Vreelandella piezotolerans: one gene and its partners. The protein of the gene in region 3 interacts with the protein of the main gene of each other region in a pairwise test. Links are inferred from orthologs where the notes say so. Each region holds a gene or a part of one and is shown on either strand. Other genes may lie near its edges.

Region 1 (5,575 bases), 1.8 Mb from region 3 along the record:
CACTGTCGGCTTCGAGGCCAGCATGGCCAAACAGCTCGACTCCGACCTGCACTGGGCTGCGTCCCCCTTGATGCTGGTCGGCTTTGGCACGCAGCACATTGGTGCAGTAACACAGCCGAACTGGCCCCTGGCGTTTTAGGGAGTGGGCGTCCATCCGCGCCACCTGCGGTGTGACGTCTGCCGAGGCGCCCATCATGCGACCCGTCAGTTGGTCGGTCAGCTTGAACGTTTGAAGATCGAGGTCCGTGCCGGTACCGGTCAGCAAGGAGTCCAAAAACTCCACCGGGGGCGGCATGACCTGGTCGTAGCCCCAGCAATGGTAAAGATCGAGCAGCGCACGGCGCAGCTCTTCCATGCGGCTTGCCTGAGGCGGCAGCACCTCATCCATGCCGTCGGGCAGTAGCCAGCGGTCAGCGATGGTCATGTGAACAATCCTGCGAGACGATGAAGGCCCTTTCTAACGACACCACTCGCTGCCTCACGAGGCGCTGTGTGGAACGTTCACGAAACGAGGGCCACAAAAAAACCGGGCGACGCCCGGTAGGTAAAGTCTATCACGTTTATGCGCTATATGAACCCCGCCAAGCGCAGTGCTTGGCGGGATGGGCGCATCACTCGGCGCTGTCGGGAACGGCGCTGCGTAGATAACGGAAGAAGTCGCTATCCGGTTCTAGCACCAGCAGATTACCATCGCCAGAGAAGCTTTCACGGTAAGCGTTCAGGCTGCGCCAGAAAGCGAAGAACTCTTGGTCCTGGCTATAAGCCTGCGAGAAGATAGCGGCTGCTTCGGCATCCCCCTCACCGCGCAGCGTCTCGGCACGCTCGTTGGCTTGAGCAAGCAGCACCTGACGGCGACGGTCGGCATTAGCGCGAATCCGCTCGGCCTCTTCCTGACCCTGTGCGCGCCACTCGCGAGCCTCACGCTCACGCTCTGAGCGCATGCGCTCGAAGACGGCTGCCGAGACATCTTCAGGCAGGTCGATGCGCTTGATACGAATATCGCGAATCGCCACGCCGAGTTCTTCACGCATGAGCTGATCGAGCTCTTCGGTGGGGCCTGTCATCAGGTCATCACGGCGCTCGGCAATGATTTCCTGAAGATTCAAACGACCGAATTCATTACGCAGACTCTCATCCACTCGCGGCTGAATGAGGCGGATCGCCATCAGTTCATCGCCTGCGGTAGCCTCGTAGTAGCGGGTCGGGTTGACGACTTGCCACTTGACATAAGAGTCGACGATGACCGCTTTCTGCTCAAGAGTCAGATAGCGGCTAGTATCGGTATCCAGCGTCAGCAGCCGCACGTCGAACTTGCGGATGGTCTGCGCAATCGGAATTTTCACATGCAGACCCGGCTGAATATTCTCTTCGATGACTTCACCAAAGCGTAGCTTCACAGCGCGTTCGGTTTCATCCACGACATAAAGACTGTTGCTCGCTAGCCACGCGACGGCGGCCAAACCACCTACGATAAGCAGGGATCGATTATTAATCATTTAGCGGCCCTCCCTGCGAATGGGGTTATTGCTGGACGACGATGAGGAGCTACTTTGGCTGCCTCGCAGCGACTCTAACACGCGCGGATCGACCGTATCGCTGCTGTTAGCACCGCTATCATTGCTCGCCGAACGACTGTCGTTACTGCTACCGCCGCGCATTTGATCGAGCGGCAAATACATCAGCGGCGCATTGTCGCTCACGTCTAGCAGAACTTTCGGCGTCCCACCAAAGACTTCTTCGATGGCATCCAGGTACATACGTTCGCGCATCACTTCCGGCGCGTTGCGATACTCGGTCAGCAGCGCGTTGAAACGGTTAGCTTGACCCTGTGCTTCTGCCACCACCGACTCACGGTATCCTTGGCCCTGCTCGACGATACGCTGAGCCTGACCCTGTGCGGCCGGAATGATCGCATTGGCGTACGCCATACCTTCGTTGATCGTTCTCTGACGATCTTCACGGGCACGGATAACGTCATCAAAAGCATCGATGACGGGCGCAGGTGCCGACGTGGATTCGATGTTGATAGTTTGCAGGCGAATACCGGCGCCGTAGGCATCCAGATACGTTTGCAGACGGCTCGCGACGGAGCTACCGAGTATCTCACGACCAGAGGTCAGGATATCGATCATGTCCGTGCCACCGACCACGTGCCGCAGCGCAGAGTCCAGTGCGTTCTCGATGGAGAGCGCCGGATCACGAACGTTCAGCACGAAATCGCGCGGATTCGCGACCTGGTACTGAGCAGAAATTTCCACTTCGACGATGTTTTCATCACGCGTCAGCATGGACTGAGTTTGAGAGACAGAGCGTACGCGCGTCACGTTGACCATGCGCACGTCATCGATGAGCGGCGGGTTCCACTGGAGGCCCGGCTCGACGATGCCCTGGTACTCACCAAAACGCAGCACGACGCCCCGCTCCGATTGGTCCACCAGATAGAAGCCCGAGGCTCCCCAGATGGCAAGCGCCACGATGAGCAGAAGGCCTGGCAGAGCAAACGAGTTACGAGGCTTACCGCCACCACTCTTGCCGCCACCACCGCCGCTCTTCTTGCCGCTGCCGCCTAGCATACCGTTGAGCTTGTCTTGGAACTTTTTCAGCGCTTCATCCAAGTCAGGCGGCCCCTGGTTATTGCCGCCATTATTGCCGCCGTTGTTTCCACCACCATTGTTCCCACCGCGATCGCCGCCATTACCGCGTCGGCCGCCACCGCTCCAGGGGTCGTGCTGGTTGCCACCACCGGGCTCATTCCAGGCCATACTTCGTCTCCACTAAGGTGTTCACCTGCACTTTGCCTTGATACTGAATGCAAGGCCGGGTGCTTTTGATATTATTGCTATATCAATCTTGTACCATACCTTTACAGCCGATGACTATGGGGGTAGGTACTCGATGGGCTACCATTCGTCAGATTCGCGTAATGCTTCTGGTAAATAGGTATTGGCACGCTCTCCCAACTGAGCCATCAACTGGTTGAAGTCGCGCCTCGGCAAGCGCACATCCAATACGGAGCGCCCCTGCTCGTCAAAACTCTCTTCGCGCACGGCATTGAGTTCATGCAGGCCTGCGCGCAGCTTACCTTGCTCTGGCGACAGGGTGAGCGAAAAACCAATCACGTCGTTGGCGAGCCGCTCGGTCAACGCTTCATGTAACAGCTCAAGCCCTTGGCCCTGCTGAGCCGATAGCCAGACCACCTCAGGTACGCCGTGACCATCTCGCTCGATACGTGGCGCACTATCGAGTTTGTCGATCTTGTTCATCACTTTGAGTACCGGAACGCTATCCGCCCCAATCTCTTTCAGTACGCTATCGACCTGCTCAACGTTGAGATCGCGGTCAGGGTCGGCCGCATCGATGACATGCACCAACAGCGTCGCTTCCGCCGCTTCTTGCAGCGTCGCCTGAAAAGCTTCCACCAACTTATGCGGCAAGTGGCGGATAAAACCGACGGTATCGGCCATGACGACAGGCCCTACGTCTTCGATTTCCAAACGACGGAGTGTCGGATCTAGGGTCGCAAAGAGCTGATCCGCTGCGTAGACCTCAGCGCTGGTCAGCGCATTGAATAGCGTCGACTTACCCGCGTTGGTATAGCCCACTAGCGACACGCTATGAATTTCTGCACGGGCTCGAGCACGCCGGTTCTGCTCACGCTGGCTGCGCACTTTATCCAAGCGCTTATGAATCGATTTGATACGGCCGCGTAGCAAACGACGGTCGGTCTCTAGCTGTGTTTCGCCGGGACCGCGCAGGCCGATACCGCCTTTTTGACGCTCGAGGTGCGTCCAGCCGCGAATCAAGCGCGTGGACATGTACTCGAGTTGAGCAAGCTCTACTTGCAACTTACCTTCATGCGTTCGTGCCCGCTGCGCAAAAATATCGAGTATCAGACCGGTACGGTCCAACACGCGGCACTTGAGCTCTTGCTCCAGGTTGCGCTGCTGGGAAGGACTTAAACTGTGGTTGAAGATGACCAGTTCAGCGTCATGAGCTGCGAGCATTGCCCGCAGCTCGTCCAACTTACCTGACCCTATGAAGGTGCGGGAATCAGGCCGCTGTCGACTCGCTGTGAGCAATGTCGCGGGCTCTGCGCCAGCAGAGCGCACGAGCTCCAAGAACTCACCCGGGTCTTCACGTGCCTGCTCATCGTAGAAATCTACGTGAACAAGTACTGCCGTTTCACCGGCGTCTGGGCGTTCAAAAAACAATCAATACCTCATGGACTCTTTTGCTATCCAGCGGTGTTAGATGTCAGCGTCGGGTGCTGACGGATCCTGTGCCGGCAAACGCACGTTGCGCGAGGGCACCACCGTGGAAATAGCGTGTTTATAAACCATCTGACTGACGGTATTGCGCAACAAGATGACAAACTGGTCAAACGATTCAATCTGGCCCTGCAATTTAATGCCGTTTACCAGGAAAATAGAGACCGGAATGCGCTCCTTGCGCAAAATGTTCAGGTACGGGTCTTGAAGGGACTGCCCTTTGGACATGTTGCTCTCCCTAAAACTGTCGTTGGGGTTGGTTATCAAATGGCGTGCCCTACTGGTGCTACGCCGCAATCTTGTTGCCCGAAAGGCCTAATGTGTCAAACGCGTTAGCCGGCCACTCGAAAACACTTGCTTACGAAATCACTATCTTACGCTAAGCACCGCTTTCACGCACGAATTTCAGAAGCTTATCCAGCGCATCTGGCTGCTGCGAATCGACCCATGTCAAGGACGGCCAGCTTCTCAGCCACGTCAATTGACGCTTGGCAAGCTGACGAGTGGCAATGATACCTCGTGCCACGAGTTCATCGCGATCATAAGCACCGTCTAGATACTCCCATACCTGACGGTAGCCAACGCTCTTCATGGATGGCAAGTTAATATGAAGATCACTACGCTTTTTGAGGGCAGCGACCTCGTCTATCAAGCCCTCTGCCAACATCATTTCGAAACGCCGGGCAATACGCTGATGAAGCACCTGTCGTTCGTTGGGTGCTAGGGCTATCGACAGCACCCGCCATGGAAAGGTTTCCGGCTGCTGCTCTGCCCATAGCTCGCTCATCGGCCGACCGCTCGCATAGTACACTTCCAACGCGCGCATCAGCCGTTGAGGATCATTGGGGTGTATACGTGCCGCTGAGGATGGGTCGACTTCGGCCAGCGTGCGATGCAGGCCAGCCAATCCCTCATGCTGACGCTGTGCCTCCAGGCGTTCGCGAATGGCAACGTCTGCTCCTGGCAAATTATCCACGCCTTCGACCAAGCGCTTGTAGTAAAGCATCGTGCCACCCACTAATAGCGGCACTCGACCGGCTGCGCTGATTTGACGCATTTCACGCAGGGCGTCTTCACGAAAATCTGCCGCTGAATAGGGGGCTGCAGGATCACGAATATCGATCAAACGGTGGGGCGCCCGCGCCAGTTCTGCCGCGCTGGGCTTGGCGCTACCCACATCCATGCCTTGGTAGACCATGGCAGAATCGACGCTGATCAGTTCATGGCCTAGCTGCTCATGGAGCGCTATCGCAGCGTCGGTTTTGCCAGCAGCCGTCGGCCCCATTAGAAATATCGCCCAGGGGCGT
Region 2 (7,706 bases), 240 kb from region 3 along the record:
ACAAGCACGGCGTGCTGGCCAAATACGGTGTCGAGATGATCGGTGCCAATGCCGATGCCATCAACAAGGCCGAAGACCGCGATCTGTTCGACAAGGCGATGAAGAACATCGGCCTGGAGTGCCCCAAGGCCAAAGTGGCGCACACCATGGACGAGGCGTGGGAGATTCAGGCGGAGCTGGGCTTTCCGACGATCATTCGCCCCTCTTATACCATGGGCGGCTCCGGCGGCGGCGTGGCGTACAACAAGGAAGAGTTCGAAGAGATCTGCACCCGCGGTTTCGAACTGTCCAACAACCACGAGCTGCTCATCGACGAGTCGCTGCTGGGTTGGAAAGAGTACGAAATGGAGGTGGTGCGCGATAAGAACGATAACTGCATCATCGTCTGCGCGATCGAAAACTTCGACCCCATGGGCGTCCACACCGGCGACTCCATCACCGTGGCCCCGGCCCAGACGCTGACCGATAAAGAGTACCAGATCATGCGCGACGCCAGCCTCGCGGTGCTGCGCGAGATTGGCGTAGAAACCGGCGGGTCGAACGTTCAGTTCGGTATGGACCCTAAGACCGGCCGCATGGTCGTCATCGAGATGAATCCCCGTGTCTCTCGCTCGTCGGCGCTGGCCTCCAAAGCCACTGGTTTCCCGATTGCCAAGATCGCCGCGAAGCTGGCGGTGGGTTACACCCTGGACGAGCTGCAAAACGACATTACCGGCGGCCAAACTCCGGCGTCCTTCGAGCCGTCCATCGACTATGTCGTGACCAAAATCCCGCGCTTCACCTTCGAGAAGTTCCCCCAGGCGAACGACCGCCTGACCACCCAGATGAAGTCGGTGGGCGAGGTGATGGCGATTGGCCGTACGTTCCAAGAGTCGCTGCAAAAAGCGCTGCGCGGCATGGAAACCGGTAACGACGGCCTCGACCCGATCATTACCGAGTTTACCGATGACGCGATGGCCCAAATCAAGGGCGAGCTACAGGCAGCGGGTGCCGAGCGCATCTTCTTCGTCGCCGACGCCATGCGCGCGGGCATGAGCGTGGACGACGTGTTCGCGCTGACCAACATCGACCGTTGGTTCCTGGTCCAGCTCGAAGACCTGATTCTGACCGAAGCGGCGGTTTCCAAGCGTGCGCTGGCGGACCTCTCCGCCCGCGAGTTGTTCCAGCTCAAGCGCAAGGGCTTCTCGGATGCTCGTTTAGCGAAGCTGTTGGGCGTGTCCGAAAAAGAGTTCCGCAAGACGCGTCAAGCCGCCAACATCCGCCCGGTCTACAAGCGCGTGGATACCTGCGCGGCCGAATTTGCCTCGGACACGGCCTACATGTACTCCACCTACGAGGAAGAGTGCGAAGCAGACGTCTCGGATCGCCAGAAAATCATGGTGCTGGGCGGTGGCCCGAACCGTATCGGCCAGGGTATCGAGTTCGACTACTGCTGCGTTCACGCCGCCTTCGCCATGCGCGACGACGGCTACGAAACCATCATGGTCAACTGCAACCCGGAAACCGTCTCCACCGACTACGACACCTCGGATCGTCTCTACTTCGAGCCGGTCACGCTGGAAGACGTGCTGGAAATTGCCGATAAAGAGAAGCCGGTGGGCGTCATCGTCCAGTTCGGTGGACAAACGCCGCTGAAGCTTGCCCGCGAACTGGAAGCTGCAGGCGTGCCGATCATTGGCACCACGCCGGACGCCATCGACCGCGCGGAAGACCGCGAGCGCTTCCAGGTGATGATCGACAAGCTCGGCCTGAAACAGCCGCCCAACGCCACGGCCCGCAGCTTCGAAGATGCCTTCGCCAAAGCCGAAAAAATTGGCTACCCCTTGGTCGTGCGTCCGAGTTACGTCCTGGGCGGCCGGGCGATGGAGATCGTCTACGACGCCTCCGAGCTCGAAAACTACATGACCAACGCAGTGAAAGTCTCCAACGACTCGCCGGTACTGCTGGATCACTTCCTGAGTGCCGCGGTGGAAGTCGACATCGATGCGGTCTCCGACGGTCAGCAGGTCGTGATTGGCGGTATCATGCAGCACGTCGAGCAAGCGGGCGTTCACTCCGGCGACTCCGCCTGTGCGTTGCCGCCCTACTCGCTGCCGGCCGACGTGCAGGACGAGATGCGCGATCAGGTCAAGAAAATGGCCGTCGAGCTGGGCGTCAAAGGTCTGATGAACGTGCAGCTGGCCTGGCAGGATGGCGAGATCTACGTGATTGAGGTCAACCCACGCGCCTCACGTACCGTGCCGTTCGTGTCCAAGTGCATCGGTACCTCGCTGGCGCAGGTGGCAGCCCGCTGCATGGCCGGTAAGACTCTGGCCGAACAGGGCTTCGAGCGTGAGATCGTGCCGCACTTCTATAGCGTCAAAGAAGCGGTCTTCCCGTTCAACAAGTTCCAGGGCGTCGACCCGATTCTCTCGCCGGAAATGAAGTCCACCGGCGAAGTCATGGGCTCGGGCGATACCTTCGCAGAAGCGTTCTTCAAGGCGCAACTGGGCGCGGGAGAAGCAATTCCGGCGCTGGAGGGCGATCGTAAAGCCTTCCTGTCGGTACGCGAACCCGACAAGCAGGGGATTATCGAAGTGGCTCGTTCTCTGCTAACATTAGGCTTCACGCTTTGTGCAACGCGTGGTACGGCAGTGGCTATCGAAGCCGCCGGTTTGCCCGTGGAGCACGTCAATAAAGTCTACGAAGGCCGTCCCCATATCGTCGATCTGCTGAAGAACGACGAAATCGCCTACATCGTGAACACTACCGAAGGTCGTCAGGCAATCAACGACTCTTCGATCATTCGCCGTACTGCTCTCGCGCGCAAGGTGCCCTATGCGACCACCTTGGCGGGCGCTAATGCCGTTTGCATGGCGCTAGAGTACGGTAGGGAGATTACGGTGCGGCGCCTTCAGGATCTGCATGCAGGAGCAAGTCAATGAACAAGGTCCCGATGACGGTAGCGGGAGAAAAAAGCCTTCGCGAGGAGCTCAATCACTTGAAGGGCGAAGAGCGCCCTCGGGTGATTGCCGCCATCGCCGAAGCGCGTGAACATGGCGACCTCAAGGAGAACGCCGAGTATCACGCGGCGCGCGAGCAGCAGGGATTCATCGAAGGCCGTATCCAGGAAATCGAAAGCAAGCTTTCTGGTGCGCAGGTGATCGATGTCACCAAGCTGCCGAAGACCGGTAAGGTGATTTTCGGGGTAACCGTATCGCTGCTGAACCTGGATAGCGATGCCAGCGTGACCTATCGCATCGTGGGCGAAGACGAAGCCGACATCAAAGCGGGCAGAATCTCGGTCACTTCACCCATTGCGCGTGCGCTGATCGGTAAGGAAGAGGGCGATGTCGTGGTGGTGAAAACCCCAGGCGGCGACGTGGAGTACGAGATCGAGAGCGTCGAGCACCTCTAACCACGTACCGCTAGCGCAAAAAAAGGCCCGGTGCAGGAGACTGCATCGGGCCTTTTGGTGGTCAGGTGCGTGACATCGAGCCTGAACGCCCTGTACGCGTTAGTGTCGACCGTGGTGATTCTCGAAGCGAGTGACGTTCGACAGCTTGGGATTCGCCTTTGGGTTGCGGCGATACAGCAGTGCCATCTTGCCGATGGTTTGCACCAGCTCGGCGTTGCTGTCAGCCAGCAGCTCGTTGATCATCGCGGCACGGTCGTCCCGCTCTGGCAGGGCGAGCTTGACTTTGATCAGCTCGTGATCGTTGAGCGCGCGGTTGAGTTCTGCGAGCAAATTGTCGGAGACGCCGTTCTCAGAAACGGTGACCACCGGGTTCAAATGGTGGCCAATGCTGCGAAATGCTTTCTTTTGTGCCTGTGACAAGCTCATGGTATCTTGCGGTATCCCGGTTAGCGCTTAACGTTCCATCTTACGGTGAAATGCCGCTGAGTGAAAGCAATCGCGTGAACGCGCCCATCCCTTATCCAAGCGTCAGATTCCCACATGCAGCAAAAGCCTCCAAGCCGAAAACATTCAGTGAGCAAAACCAGCAACAACTGGAAGAAAGAGCACTTCGACGACCAGTATGTGAAGCAGAGCTGGCAGGATGGCTATCGCTCACGGGCGAGTTACAAGCTGCTAGAGCTGGACGAGAAGGATAAGCTGTTTCGCAATGGCATGACGGTCATCGACCTGGGGGCTGCCCCTGGCGGGTGGAGCCAGATCGCCGCCGAAAAAGTCGGGCCGGAAGGGGTGGTCATCGCTTCCGATATCCTGGAGATGGATGCGCTGGCAGGTGTCGATTTCATTCAGGGTGACTTTACCGAGGAGAGCGTGCTCGATGCGATTCTCGACCGGTTGGGAAATCGCCCGGTAGACCTTGTTATGTCCGACATGGCCCCCAATATGAGTGGTATGGCGGCCATCGATCAGCCGCAGGCCATGTATTTAGCCGAGCTGGCGTTGGAGCTGGCTCGAGAAACGCTCTCTCCAAAAGGCCGCTTTTTGGTGAAAGTCTTTCAAGGAGAGGGTTTTGATGCGTACCTTAAAGAACTGCGCGGCAGTTTTGACCGAGTGGTGACCCGCAAACCGGACGCCTCACGAGCGCGCTCGCGGGAAGTCTACTTTTTAGCGGAGGGCTTTCGCGGGTGACCGGCGCGGACATGCCGCTGGCGCAATAGCCAAGATTTATCATCGCGATTGCCAGACAGGCAGGCGCAAGATGTGTCACATTATGCACACTGGACGAGCGTGACACAGATGGCCCAACGCCCAACGGGCTTTGGCAATGGTTGAACGTTAAGCTCTGGTGTAAGGTCAGAGTATTAGCGGTTAACTGACGGATTCTTGTAATGAGGGTAGCCCCTTGAACGATATGGCGAAGAACCTGATTCTGTGGTTGGTCATCGCGGCCGTTCTACTGACAGTGTTCAATAATTTCAGTACGGAAAGCGCACCTCAGACCACGAACTACTCTCAGTTCGTGCAGCAGGTGCAAAATCAACAGGTACGTAGCGTCACCATCGATGGCTACACCATCACCGGTGAGCGCACGGATGGTTCGCAGTTCCAGACCATTCGTCCAGCAGCGGAAGATCCCAAGCTGATGGACGATCTGCTCAGCAATAACGTCACCGTGGTCGGTAAGGAGCCAGAGCAGCAGAGCATCTGGACGCGTCTACTGATCGCCAGCTTTCCGATCCTGCTGATTCTGGCTATCTTCATGTTCTTCATGCGCCAAATGCAGGGCGGCGCTGGGGGCGGTAAAGGCGGCCCAATGAGTTTTGGCAAGTCCAAAGCGAAGCTGCTCTCTCAGGACCAGATCAAAACCACCTTTGCCGACGTGGCAGGCTGTGACGAAGCGAAGGAAGAGGTCGAAGAGCTGGTCGACTTCCTGCGCGACCCGACCAAGTTTCAGCGCCTGGGCGGCACCATTCCCCGCGGCGTGCTGATGGTGGGCCCGCCCGGTACCGGTAAGACGCTACTGGCCAAGTCCATCGCCGGCGAAGCCAAGGTGCCGTTCTTCTCCATCTCGGGTTCCGACTTCGTCGAGATGTTCGTGGGGGTGGGTGCTTCGCGCGTTCGCGATATGTTCGAGCAGGCCAAGAAGCAGGCGCCCTGCATCATCTTCATCGATGAGATCGATGCCGTAGGCCGCTCTCGCGGCACGGGGATGGGTGGTGGTAACGACGAGCGTGAGCAAACGCTGAACCAGCTACTGGTAGAAATGGACGGTTTTGAGGCGAACGAAGGCATCATCGTCATCGCCGCGACTAACCGCCCTGACGTACTTGACCCCGCGCTGCTGCGCCCCGGCCGTTTCGATCGCCAGGTCACCGTTGGCTTGCCAGACATTCGAGGCCGTGAGCACATTCTGGGCGTTCACCTGCGTAAGGTTCCGCTAGCGGACGACGTCAAACCGCAGCTCATCGCGCGCGGTACACCGGGCTTCTCGGGTGCCGACCTCGCAAACCTAGTGAACGAAGCCGCCCTGTTTGCCGCACGTCGTAACAAGCGCTTGGTGGGGATGGACGAGCTTGAGCTTGCCAAAGACAAGATCATGATGGGCGCAGAGCGCAAATCCATGGTCATGACCGACAAAGAGAAGCTCAATACGGCCTACCACGAAGCGGGCCACGCAATTATCGGTTTGGTCATGCCCGAACACGACCCGGTCTACAAGGTGACCATCATCCCGCGTGGCCGCGCGCTCGGTGTGACGATGTTCCTACCCGAGGAGGATCGCTACAGCCTGTCACGTCAGCAAATCATTAGTCAGATCTGCTCGTTGTTTGGTGGTCGCATCGCTGAAGAGATGACATTGGGTGTCAACGGTGTCACGACCGGTGCCTCCAACGATATCAAGCGGGCGACGGAATTGGCCCATAACATGGTCGCCAAGTGGGGGCTCTCGGATGAGATGGGCCCGATCATGTACGACGAGGACGAGTCTCACCAGTTTCTCGGCGGCCCGGGACAAGGTGGTGGCAAGTTGAAGTCGGGCGAAACCACCACGCGACTCGATAAAGAAGTGCGCAAGATCATCGACGAGTGCTACGAGCAGGCGCGCCAAATCCTGCATGACAACCGCGATAAGCTGGATGCCATGGCAGAAGCGCTGATGAAGTTCGAAACCATTGACGCCAACCAGCTCAAAGACATCATGGAAGGCCGTGACCCGCGTCCACCGGAGGGCTGGAGCGACGGTGACTCATCGGGTGGTGGTATGCGCGTGAACGATGACAAGCCTGACACCAAGTCAGAGGATCAAGCGTCGAACGCATCGAGCGACGATGGCGAAGAGGACGACGACGAGCCGCGCCGCCGTCCCTCCGACCCGCTGGGCGGCCCTGCAGGCCCTTGAGCCAGCCAAAGCCATGAGTCGCAGAGGCGTCCCCTATGGGGGCGCCTTTTTTGTTATGCTGTTGGGCAATCGTATTTATGTTTCTTTTGATTTAGGCGGCAGCATGACTTCCAACGTTGACCCTTCATCGCCTTTGCGCTCGACAAAGAGTGCTTTGCAGCTGCGCTGCGGGCGCCATACGCTCGATCTTTCGTTCCCGCGCGTCATGGGGATTTTGAACGTCACGCCAGATTCGTTCTCCGATGGCGGTCAGCATGTTGCCCTAGACGATGCACTTCGCCACGCCGAACGTATGCTGGCGGAAGGCGCCGCGATGATCGACGTGGGGGGGGAGTCCACGCGTCCCGGGGCCACGCCGGTCTCGGAACAGCAGGAGTTGGATCGTGTCGCACCCGTGGTCGAAGCCTTGGTGCGCGAGCTCGATGCGCTGGTCTCGGTGGATACCAGTAGCGCCATGGTCATTCGTGAAGCGAGCGCCTTGGGCGCAGGCATGATCAACGATGTGCGGGCGCTCGAGCGTGAGGGCGCTTTGGCCGCCGCCGCCAGCAGCGGCTTGCCTGTCTGTTTGATGCACCGCCAAGGTGAGCCGCAGAGCATGCAGCACGCGCCTAGCTATCGAGATCCCATCGAGCAAGAAGTGGCTACCTATCTCGCCGAGCGCATCGCCGCTTGTGAAGCAGTTGGGTTGCGCCGTCAGCGCTTGCTCATCGACCCTGGGTTTGGCTTTGGCAAAACCGTCGAGCATAACCTGCGGCTATTGAAGTACATGGACACGCTACATTCGCTGGAGCTGCCTATGCTAGTGGGTATGTCGCGGAAAAGTATGATCGGGAAAGTGCTGGGACGTCCTGTGGAAGAGCGGTTAGCCGGTGGACTGGCGCTGTCGGCCATGTCGGTGGAGCGAGGCGC
Region 3 (2,887 bases):
GGTGAGACCCCTCAATATCGGTCAAAAACGGCGCAAATCGGCCCAGACAGTCGAGCGCGCGCTGCATGGCGGCTTCGCTGAGATAACCGTTTTCGTCGAGTCCTGCCGCCAGTTGGACCTTCTCGCCCAGGCGTGCCACGACTTGCAATCGTTCATTTTGGTAATTAGCCACCAGCAGGTGAAAGCTATTGGAGCCCAGGTCAATGGCGGCTAGGCGCTGCGGCTCGCCGCTCTCGAACTCGGCAGGGGCGGCGATGGGGAGCGAAATGTCCTTGGGCATGAGCTATCCTTCAAATTGGCTATGCCAAGGTTGCTGCGACCTCTGGCTATTGTCAATTGCCAAAGGCTTGCGTTTGTCGCGGGGCTTGACTACCATCGAGCTACTGGCTTGATCCGAGTTGGCTTGTTCGTCTAAACAAGCGCACTGACTCGGGCACCCCGAGCAGTACGTACCCAGATGGCATCAGCCAGATGTCCAAGTCGTCAGACAACCCGCTGAAACGCATTCTCCGTGCCAATCAGATTAGCTAGTTTATTTGCACCCTCATGCTAAGCAGTCAGTGATACCGCTTTTACGTATTAGGTATCGTTATGGCGACTGCCCGGCTTTTACCACGCGAGCGTGTGCCTAAATGGGGTCTGAACGCATCACTCGGCGCTTAGCCCTATGATATTGACCCTATGATATCGGCCAAGCCTCCTGTCTTATTCCTGGCGCTTAGCGCCTAGCTTTCATGAGCAATTTTCTAACACACCGATGAATCTCACTGAACTCAAGCAAAAAACCGTTCCCGAGCTGCTCGATATCGCCCGTGAAATGGGCATCGACAACCTGGCCCGTTCGCGCAAACAGGACATCATTTTCGCCATCCTCAAGAAGCATGCCAAAAGCGGCGAGGATATTTATGGCGACGGTGTGCTGGAAATTCTTCAGGATGGCTTCGGCTTCCTGCGTAGCGCCGACAGTTCGTACCTCGCCGGACCGGACGATATCTACGTATCGCCTTCACAGATTCGTCGTTTCAATCTGCGCAAGGGCGACTCCATTTCCGGCAAAATTCGTCCGCCCAAAGAGGGCGAGCGCTATTTTGCGCTGCTCAAAGTCAGCCAGATCAACTTTGATCGTCCGGAAAATGCCAAGCACAAGATTCTCTTCGAGAACCTGACGCCGCTGTTTCCGAACGACCGTCTGCGTATGGAGATCGGCAACGGGTCGACCGAAGATCTGACCGCCCGGATCATCGATCTGACCGCGCCCATCGGTAAAGGTCAGCGCGGCCTGCTGGTGTCTCCCCCGAAAGCGGGTAAGACACTGATGCTGCAGAACATCGCGACCTCGATCACGCGCAATAACCCCGAGTGTCATCTGATCGTGCTACTGATCGACGAGCGCCCGGAGGAAGTCACCGAGATGTCCCGCACCGTGCGCGGTGAAGTGGTCGCCTCCACCTTCGATGAGCCGCCTGCCCGCCACGTACAGGTAGCCGAAATGGTCATCGAAAAAGCCAAGCGCTTAGTTGAGCACAAGAAAGACGTGGTGATCCTGCTCGACTCCATCACTCGCTTGGCGCGTGCTTACAACACCGTCGTACCCAGCTCTGGCAAGGTGCTCACCGGTGGTGTGGATGCCCATGCACTCGAGAAGCCGAAACGCTTCTTTGGGGCGGCGCGTAATATCGAAGAGGGCGGCAGCCTGACGATCATCGCCACCGCGCTGGTCGATACCGGCTCGAAAATGGACGAAGTCATCTTCGAAGAGTTCAAGGGCACCGGTAACATGGAAGCGCACCTTGACCGCAAACTGGCGGAGAAGCGTGTCTTCCCGGCGATCAACATTCGCCGCAGCGGCACTCGCCGTGAGGATCTATTGGCCTCTGAAGATGAAATGCAGCGTATGTGGATCCTACGAAAACTGCTCAACCCGATGGAAGATACCGCAGCCACCGAGTTCTTGATCGATCGTCTGAAAGACACCAAGACCAATCTCGAATTCTTCGAAGCCATGAAGCGCCGTTAAGGCGCTCCAGGGTGGCGGTACCGCTATCAGGCATCAGACAGCCGGGTTGAGGAGAGGGCATTGAAGTACAACGATCTGCGTGACTTTATCGCAGCGCTGGAGGCGCAGGGTGAACTTAAGCGCATCACGGCCGAAGTAGATCCCTACTTGGAAATCACCGAAATCTGCGACCGCACGCTGCGTGCCGGTGGTCCTGCACTGCTGTTCGAAAATGTGAAGGGTCACGACATGCCGCTGTTGGGAAACCTGTTCGGCACCCCAAAACGGGTCGCGCTGGGCATGGGGCAGGATTCAGTCGAGGCGCTGCGCGAAGTGGGCAAGCTCTTGGCATTTTTGAAGGAGCCAGACCCGCCCAAAGGGTTAAAAGACGCTTGGGACAAATTGCCGATCTTCAAGCAAGTGCTCAGCATGGGGCCCAAGAGCGTCAAGCGTGCGCCGGTTCAGGAAGTCGTTTACGAAGGCGATGACGTGGACTTGGGGCGCTTGCCGATTCAGCACTGCTGGCCGGGCGATGCGGCACCGCTGGTCACGTGGCCGCTGGTGATCACCAAAGGCCCCCATAAAAAGCGCCAAAACCTGGGCATCTATCGCCAGCAAAAGATCGGAAAGAATCGCCTGATCATGCGCTGGCTCTCCCATCGCGGCGGCGCGCTGGATTTTCTCGAGTTCCAAAAAGCCCATCCCGGCGAACCGTTCCCCGTCGCGGTGGCGTTAGGCGCCGACCCGGCGACCATTCTCGGTGCGGTGACGCCCGTGCCGGACACGCTCTCCGAATATGCCTTTGCAGGCCTGCTGCGCGGCTCGCGCACCGAGCTAGTGAAATGTGGCCATGCGGACCTCGACGTGCCCGCCTCCAGCGAAATCATCCTG
Region 4 (7,796 bases), 410 kb from region 3 along the record:
CTGTTGCCTTGCAGCATATTACAACAGAAAAAGGCCGGCAGCGGGATAGCCCGCCGCCAGCCGTGGAAGCTTACGCAGCGCGTAAAGCCATCAGCACAAGGATTACTTGAGCTCGACGGTTGCGCCCGCTTCTTCCAGCTTCTTCTTAGCGGCTTCAGCGTCTTCTTTAGACATGGCTTCTTTGATGGTCGCCGGCGCGCCGTCAACGGCACCCTTGGCTTCTTTCAGGCCAAGACCGGTGATTTCACGAACGGCTTTGATGACGTTAACTTTCTTGTCACCAGCAGATGCCAGTACCAGGTCAAATTCAGTCTGCTCTTCAGCAGCTGCTTCGCCGCCAGCAGCCGGACCAGCCATCACGGCCGCCGCTGCAGAAACGCCGAACTTCTCTTCCATCGCTTCGATCAGCTCGACAACTTCCATGACGGACATGTCGGCTACAGCATTGATGATATCGTCTTTGGTCAGTGCCATTGTTTCATTCCTAACTTTGCGGGAGTCTCGGTCGACCGAGAACTCAGGGTTCATTGCTTGGTTCAGGCAACGCTACGACTCGATCGTTCACGCCGCCTGCAAGAAACGCTGCTTAGGCAGCTTCGGCTTCTTGCTTTTGGTCGCGCAGTGCGGCCAGAGTACGAACCAGCTTGCCAGCGGAGGCTTCTTTCATGACCGACATCAACTTGGCAATCGCCTCGTCGTAGGTCGGCAGGGTTGCTAGACGATCGATGTCAGCAGCCGGAATCAGCTCACCTTCGTAGGCCAACGCTTTGACTTCGAAGTTCTTCTCATCTTTGGCGAAATCCTTGAACAGACGAGCGGCAGCGCCCGGATGCTCAGTAGAGAAAGCCAGCAGAGTAGGACCAACAAAGCTCTCGTTCAGGCACTCCCACTGAGTGCCTTCGAGTGCGCGGCGAGCCAGCGTGTTACGAACAACGCGAAGCTCTACACCGTTCTCGCGGGCCTGCTTACGCAGATCGGTCATTTTGCTGACCGTAACGCCACGAGAATCGGCAACTACGACGGAGAGTGCGCCCTTGGCCGCTTCACTGACCTCGGCAACAATCGCTTTCTTGCCTTCAAGTGCTAGTGGCACAGTGATCACTCCTTCGTGCCGGAACCCATCAAGGCTCCGGTGGTTACCATCTCTTCCAAGGCATACTGCTGGCCTTGGAAGCCTTGGGGGATGGTGCTCACCAGAAAGCGGCTTGCGAAAAGCGTTAACCAACTGGCGGCCACACCATCTGCGCAGGCGCTCTAGGGCGATTAAGCCGCCCCGTCTCAAAAGACGAGGCGGCACCTGCGGTCTTTGACGGCGCCTCGCTCGACTGACTGCCTAGCGAGGGACCGCAAAGTTCTTGCTCGGTACTTACTAAAACCTGCCGACGACTCGCTTATACCAGCGCAGAGTGGTCGATGGTCAAACCCGGGCCCATGGTAGTGGACAGGGTAATTTTCTTAAAGTAGATGCCTTTGGAGGAGCTCGGCTTGAGCTTCTTCAGGTCAGCTACCAGTGCTTCCAAGTTGCCCTGAACGGACGCCGCGTCAAAATCCACTTTACCTAGGGTCGTGTGGATGATGCCGTTCTTATCGGTACGGAAACGCACCTGACCCGCTTTGGCATTTTTGACCGCCGTCGCCACGTCAGGCGTCACGGTGCCTACTTTCGGGTTCGGCATCAGGCCACGCGGACCAAGAATTTGGCCCAACTGACCGACAACGCGCATCGCATCCGGAGAGGCGATGACCACGTCGAAGTCCATTTGGCCTTTTTTGACTTGCTCAGCCAGATCGTCCATACCCACGATGTCAGCACCGGCTTCTTTAGCCGCATCAGCATTGGCACCTTGGGTGAAGACGGCTACGCGAACGTCTTTACCAGTACCGTTAGGCATGACGGTAGCGCCACGTACGACCTGATCGGATTTACGCGGATCAACACCCAGGTTGATCGCCACATCCAGAGACTCTTTGAACTTGACAGTCGACAGCTCGGAAAGTAGCGCAACGGCTTCTTCCAGAGAGTACGCTTTGTTCGGGTCTACTTTCTCGCGAATGACTTTCGCGCGCTTAGACAATTTAGCCATGATCAGAGACCCTCCACGTTTAAGCCCATGCTACGAGCGCTACCAGCGATGGTGCGCACCGCGGCGTCGAGATCAGCAGCCGTCATATCCGGCTCTTTGGTCTTGGCGATCTCTTCGAGCTGCTCGCGAGTCACGGTACCGACTTTCTTCTTGTTCGGCTCACCAGAACCGGACTTGATGCCAGCCGCTTTCTTGAGCAGAACGGCGGCCGGCGGTGTTTTGGTGACGAACGTGAAGCTACGGTCAGAGTAGACAGTAATCACGACAGGCGTCGGCAGGCCCGGCTCAATTTCTTGAGTCGCAGCGTTGAACGCCTTACAGAATTCCATGATGTTCACGCCATGCTGACCCAGCGCGGGGCCTACGGGCGGACTCGGGTTGGCTTTACCTGCAGCAACCTGCAGTTTGATATAAGCCTGTACTTTCTTGGCCATGGTAAATACTCCAGTTGGGTGATAGCGCCTGACGGCTCCCCGGTACGCGTAAAGCAGCGCTGGGCTGCTTTACATGAATCCAGACTGGCGCGCATAGGACACCAGCCTGCAACATTTTGAGATTACTCTTTTTCTACCTGCGAGAACTCGAGCTCAACAGGCGTTGCACGCCCAAAGATCAGCACGCTGACCTGCAGGCGGCTCTTGTCGTAGTTCACCTCTTCAACGACACCGTTGAAGTCAGCAAACGGACCATCGATGACACGAACGGACTGACCCGGCTCGAACATGGTTTTGGGTCGCGGCTTGTCGGTGCCGTCTTTCACACGACGCAGAATGGCTTCCGCCTCGCGACTGGTAATCGCGGCGGGCTTCTCTTTGGTGCCGCCAATGAACCCCATGACACGCGGCGTTTCATTCACCAGGTGCCAAGTTTCATCCACCATTTCCATCTCGACTAACACGTAGCCCGGATAGAACTTGCGCTCACTCTTGCGGCGCTTACCGTCACGCATCTCAACCACTTCTTCCGTCGGCACCAGGATCTCGCCAAAGCGATCTTCCATGCCGTACATCTTCACACGCTCGATAAGCGAGCGCATGACATGCTTTTCGAAGCCGGAATAAGCGTGGACGACGTACCAACGTTTGGACATGAAAACTCCTAACCAATGACGCCGGACATCGCCCAGCCAAGAAGAGTATCGATCAACCACAGCATCAGACCCACCACCAGCACAGCCACTAGCACGATCGCCGTGGTTTGGATGGTTTCAGGACGGGTCGGCCATACAACGCGCTGAATCTCTTTCTTGGCGCTGATGGCAAGCTCAACCAAGTCACGGCCTTTGGTGGTTGTTAAGGCGATCAAACCCGCAAGCGCACACAACACCACCACACCTAAGACGCGGTAGAGCAGGCCAACATCGGTGAAATAGGTATTACCAACGACTGCAACGACAAGCAGCGCCACAACCGCCGCCCACTTGAGCCCGTCATGGCGCGTCTGTTGCACCTCTTCGCCATGTTTTACGGAACTAGGCTTCATAAAAACGAGACTCCCAAGGGTGCAGCGAGCGACAAAGGAATTCTAGAAAAGACATACCAACCTGGGGAAGGTTGGCAGGCCAGGAGGGAATCGAACCCCCAACCTGCGGTTTTGGAGACCGCTGCTCTGCCAATTGAGCTACTGGCCTGTATCGTCACGTGCGCAAGCAAACGCCTACGCAACAGCGGGCGCCATGATAGCGGAGAAACCCCCACCTGACAACCCTTACTTTTACCCTCCACCCAATGGGAGAGCAAAGACAAAAAAAGCGAGCTTCGCTCGCTTTTTTTGCAATATGGAGCTCATGGACGGAATTGAACCGTCGACCTCACCCTTACCAAGGGTGTGCTCTACCCCTGAGCTACATGAGCCAAACACATCAAACTGGAGCGGGCGGCGGGAATCGAACCCGCACCATCAGCTTGGAAGGCTGAGGTTCTACCATTGAACTACGCCCGCCGAACTTGCCTGCAGAATGACAATCCGTTGCACGAGAAACAGTAGCTAATGCCCGCTTACCGGCGTTTCATTCCCAAGCGCTGACTAACTCAGCGCTCGATCAATCTGGTGGAGAGGGAAGGATTCGAACCTTCGAAGCTTTCGCGGCAGATTTACAGTCTGCTCCCTTTGGCCACTCGGGAACCTCTCCAGCTGTGGCGGCACATTATGCCAGCCTCCAAAACGGTGTCAAGCCTGCAAACTCTTTATTTATCAAAGCTTGCTGGAAGCAGCACTTCAAAGCACGGCATCCGCTCTGGAACGCGCTGCATTCTGTCAAAGCAGCATCGAGAATGCAAGGCCTGCACGAATTTTTTCTAATGATACCGGCTCTGGTACTCGCGGCGCACCCGACATCTTTCCAGCACGCTCGGCAAACGTGAGCGGATAGCAGGCCTCCAACCCACCATAGACCATGTCGGGCCACACCGCGTGAGGCACTTGCACGCCGCGGGATACCACACGGGCATCGCCGCCGGTCAGCAGCACCGGTAGTGTCACCCCCTGCTGATCGCATACTTCACTGTAAATGCGGTTGATGGCGCTAACGGCGGCCATGTAAATACCATGGTTCACCGCATCCACCGTGCGCCTTCCCGGCTCTAGTAGCGCATCGGCTTCGCTTTCCGGATCGATGGCGACATTGCGTGTTCCCAGCTTCAGGCTCTCTTTCATCAGCCGCAGTCCTGGGATGATAAAACCACCCAGATGCATACCACCCGGTAAGACGAAGTCGATGGTAATGGCACTCCCGCAATCCACCGCGCAGCACCCCCCCGCCAGCTGGTAGCCTGCCAGCGCCCCCATCCAGCGGTCGACGCCGAGTCGCCCCGGCTCCTCGTAGCCGTTGACGACACCGAGCGCCTCTGACGTCGAGCGAGCCACGTACACATGGCGCACCTGGCGCCGCAGCAGCGCGACGGTCTCTTCAAGCACGGCCGTCCTGGCCACGCTGGAGATACGTACCGCTTCCACGACGTCCAAATCGGGAATGTCTGCCCCGGGACGCCACTCCTCTCGCGTCCACACGGCGCCTCGCGAACGGATCTCGCTGCTCTCGGCATCCTTGAGCCGCCACTTCGACAGCGTGTTGCCGATATCCAAATCCAAAATCATAGGCGCCTACGTACGCTAATCTCACCGCCGACCAGGCGTCGCGAGTAACCATTTTCAGTAACCCATAGGTTACCACTTTCATCGACATCCCCGGCGACGGCATCGCTGGAACGCTCGCCTTGAATCACACGGATGGGCAGGCCTGCGTAGGCATGCCGCTGATTCCAGGCATTCAACCAGGGAGCAAACCCGCGGGTTTCGAACCCCGCCAGCATGTTCAAAAGCCCTGCTACCATGTCTGCCGCTAGCTGATTACGCGAAATGCCCGGCTGCGCATCGAACAGCGCCGCCACCGGCTGGTCGATCGTGGCGCGCAAGCTATCTGGCAATGACAGATTCATGCCCATGCCGATGACCACTTCGCAGGGGCCAGCCGCGTCGCCGGTCACCTCGATCAAAATACCGGCCAGCTTACCGAGTTCACCACCCTGCTCGGCCAGCAGCACATCGTTGGGCCACTTCAACTTGGGCGACACACCATAACGTTCGAGCACTTGGGAGACCACCACACCGACGGCCAGACTAAGCCCCTCCAGCGCATTGATGCCGGACTCGAAGCGCCACCCCATCGACACCATTAGGCTCTGCCCCCAGGGAGTCGACCACACTCGCCCCCTGCGACCACGCCCAGCCGTTTGCAGCTCGACGAAGCAGACCTCGCCATGCCCCGCCCCTTGCGAAAAGCGTTCGCGCAGATATTCGTTACTGGACGGCAGCTGATCCTCGACGAATAGCCGTGTCAGTAAATGGCGGGCATCGGCGGGCAGCCGTTCGACGATCTTGGCGCCCTCCAGCGGTTCTAACGGGTAGGCGAGCCGGTAGCCGCGCCCTTTGACGGCCACCAGCTCGACACCCAGCGCCTCTAATTTTTTTAGTTGTTTCCACACGGCGGCTCGGGAAACGCCCAGCGCTTCGCCTAATTGTTCACCGGAATGAACCTCGCCATCGCTTAACAAACGCATCAGGTTACCGATGGTCATGTGCTTGCCCCAACTGGGAAAACGCCTATCTTAACGGAAGCGTCACAACAGCGAAAACTGCCGCGTTTAGGTTATTGACTTGCTGCTTTGTTTAAGACAGCGCTGGTAGTAGACCATCCCCAGACCCTATAATGCCGCCCTATTTTTCCAGCAGGATCGCGTCGTGATCGAGAATCTTCGCAACATTGCCATCATCGCCCACGTAGACCACGGTAAAACTACCTTGGTAGACAAACTGTTAAGCCAGTCCGGAACGCTCGACCGTAAGGCCGAAGGCCAAGAGCGCATCATGGACTCGAATGACCAGGAAAAGGAGCGCGGTATTACCATCCTGGCCAAAAACACCGCTATTCAGTGGCAGGATGGTAATGGCAAGGGTTACCACATCAATATCGTCGACACGCCTGGGCACGCCGACTTCGGTGGTGAAGTCGAGCGCGTCATGTCCATGGTGGACTCGGTACTGCTACTGGTCGACGCCGTTGACGGTCCGATGCCGCAGACCCGCTTCGTGACCCAAAAAGCGTTCTCCCAGGGCCTGAAGCCGATCGTCGTCGTTAACAAGATTGACCGTCCTGGCGCGCGCCCCGACTGGGTCATCGATCAAATTTTCGATCTATTCGACAACCTCGGCGCCACCGACGAGCAGCTCGACTTCCCGATCATCTACTGCTCGGCGTTGAACGGTATTGCCGGCATGGATCCGGAAGAGCTGGCCGACAACATGGACCCGATGTTCCAAGCCATCGTGGACATCGTCGAGCCGCCGAAGGTCGAAGTCGACGGCCCCTTCCAGATGCAGATCTCAGCGCTGGACTACAACAGCTACGTCGGCGTCATCGGCCTGGGCCGCATCACTCGCGGCAGCGTCAAGCCGAACCAGCAAATCAGCGTGATCACTAAAGAAGGCAAGACCCGTAAGGGTAAGGTCGGCCAGGTGATGACCCATATGGGCCTCGAGCGAGTGCAGACCGATGAAGCCACCGCTGGCGATATCGTCTGCATCACCGGCATCGAAGATCTAGCGATCTCCGACACGCTGTGCGACGTGAATAATGTCGAAGCGCTGCCGCCGCTGACCGTCGATGAGCCGACCGTCTCCATGACGTTCCAGGTCAACGACTCGCCGTTTGCCGGTAAAGACGGCAAGTTCGTTACCAGCCGCAATATCAAGGATCGTCTGGATCAAGAACTGATCCACAACGTGGCACTGCGCGTCGAGCAGGGCGAAACCCCCGAGAAGTTCAAAGTCTCTGGCCGTGGCGAGTTGCACCTGTCGGTGTTGATCGAAACCATGCGCCGTGAAGGCTTCGAGCTGGCCGTTGGCCGTCCGGAGGTCATCATCAAAGAGATCGACGGCGTCAAGCAGGAGCCCTACGAAGAAGTCATCATCGACTGTGAAGAGCAGCACCAAGGCTCGATCATGGAAGAGCTCGGCTACCGCAAGGGCGAAATGACCAACATGAACCCGGATGGTAAAGGCCGTGTTCGTCTGGACTTCATCATTCCCGCCCGTGGTTTGATCGGTTTCCGCGGCCAGTTCCTGACCCTGACGTCTGGTACCGGCATTCTAACCAGCCGCTTTGACCACTACGGCCCGCTAAAGCCCGACGCCGCCATCGAGCGTCGTAATGGC

The links.
Region 1: the proteins of rho (region 3) and hfq interact in binary tests that used the Escherichia coli proteins (3 or more experiments, as listed by UniProt). The link is inferred for Vreelandella piezotolerans from one-to-one orthologs.
Region 2: the proteins of rho (region 3) and yhbY interact in binary tests that used the Escherichia coli proteins (3 or more experiments, as listed by UniProt). The link is inferred for Vreelandella piezotolerans from one-to-one orthologs.
Region 4: the proteins of rho (region 3) and nusG interact in binary tests that used the Escherichia coli proteins (3 or more experiments, as listed by UniProt). The link is inferred for Vreelandella piezotolerans from one-to-one orthologs.

Annotation. Positions count from the first base shown.
Region 1 is NZ_CP048602.1:2,371,732-2,377,306, forward strand. Bases 2,873-5,575 are described here. They hold hfq (RNA chaperone Hfq), read right to left. Parts: upstream 4,497-5,575; coding sequence 4,248-4,496; downstream 2,873-4,247. Other genes in these bases: hflX (ribosome rescue GTPase HflX), read right to left, coding at 2,901-4,211; miaA (tRNA (adenosine(37)-N6)-dimethylallyltransferase MiaA), read right to left, coding at 4,648-5,575. Also shown: GYM47_RS10940 (ATP phosphoribosyltransferase regulatory subunit), read right to left, coding at 1-424; protease modulator HflC, read right to left, coding at 612-1,496; FtsH protease activity modulator HflK, read right to left, coding at 1,497-2,762. UniProt on the Escherichia coli protein: RNA chaperone that binds small regulatory RNA (sRNAs) and mRNAs to facilitate mRNA translational regulation in response to envelope stress, environmental stress and changes in metabolite concentrations.
Region 2 is NZ_CP048602.1:358,671-366,376, forward strand. What follows is about bases 2,161-5,023. They hold yhbY (ribosome assembly RNA-binding protein YhbY), read right to left. Parts: upstream 3,824-5,023; coding sequence 3,497-3,823; downstream 2,161-3,496. Other genes in these bases: carB (carbamoyl-phosphate synthase large subunit), read left to right, coding at 2,161-2,924; greA (transcription elongation factor GreA), read left to right, coding at 2,921-3,397; rlmE (23S rRNA (uridine(2552)-2'-O)-methyltransferase RlmE), read left to right, coding at 3,938-4,585; ftsH (ATP-dependent zinc metalloprotease FtsH), read left to right, coding at 4,800-5,023. Outside these bases: more of carB, read left to right, coding at 1-2,160; more of ftsH, read left to right, coding at 5,024-6,797; folP (dihydropteroate synthase), read left to right, coding at 6,901-7,706.
Region 3 is NZ_CP048602.1:600,985-603,871, forward strand. It holds rho (transcription termination factor Rho), read left to right. Parts: upstream 1-757; coding sequence 758-2,017; downstream 2,018-2,887. Other genes in the region: ppx (exopolyphosphatase), read right to left, coding at 1-280; ubiD (4-hydroxy-3-polyprenylbenzoate decarboxylase), read left to right, coding at 2,078-2,887. UniProt on the Escherichia coli protein: Facilitates transcription termination by a mechanism that involves Rho binding to the nascent RNA, activation of Rho's RNA-dependent ATPase activity, and release of the mRNA from the DNA template.
Region 4 is NZ_CP048602.1:189,403-197,198, reverse strand. The notes cover bases 1,408-4,360. They hold nusG (transcription termination/antitermination protein NusG), read right to left. Parts: upstream 3,175-4,360; coding sequence 2,641-3,174; downstream 1,408-2,640. Other genes in these bases: GYM47_RS00850 (type III pantothenate kinase), read right to left, coding at 4,341-4,360; secE (preprotein translocase subunit SecE), read right to left, coding at 3,183-3,566; rplK (50S ribosomal protein L11), read right to left, coding at 2,087-2,518; rplA (50S ribosomal protein L1), read right to left, coding at 1,408-2,084. In the rest of the region: rplL (50S ribosomal protein L7/L12), read right to left, coding at 103-474; rplJ (50S ribosomal protein L10), read right to left, coding at 587-1,093; more of rplA, read right to left, coding at 1,392-1,407; more of GYM47_RS00850, read right to left, coding at 4,361-5,180; GYM47_RS00845 (biotin--[acetyl-CoA-carboxylase] ligase), read right to left, coding at 5,177-6,160; translational GTPase TypA, read left to right, coding at 6,324-7,796. UniProt on the Escherichia coli protein: Part of the processive rRNA transcription and antitermination complex (rrnTAC). The complex forms an RNA-chaperone ring around the RNA exit tunnel of RNA polymerase (RNAP).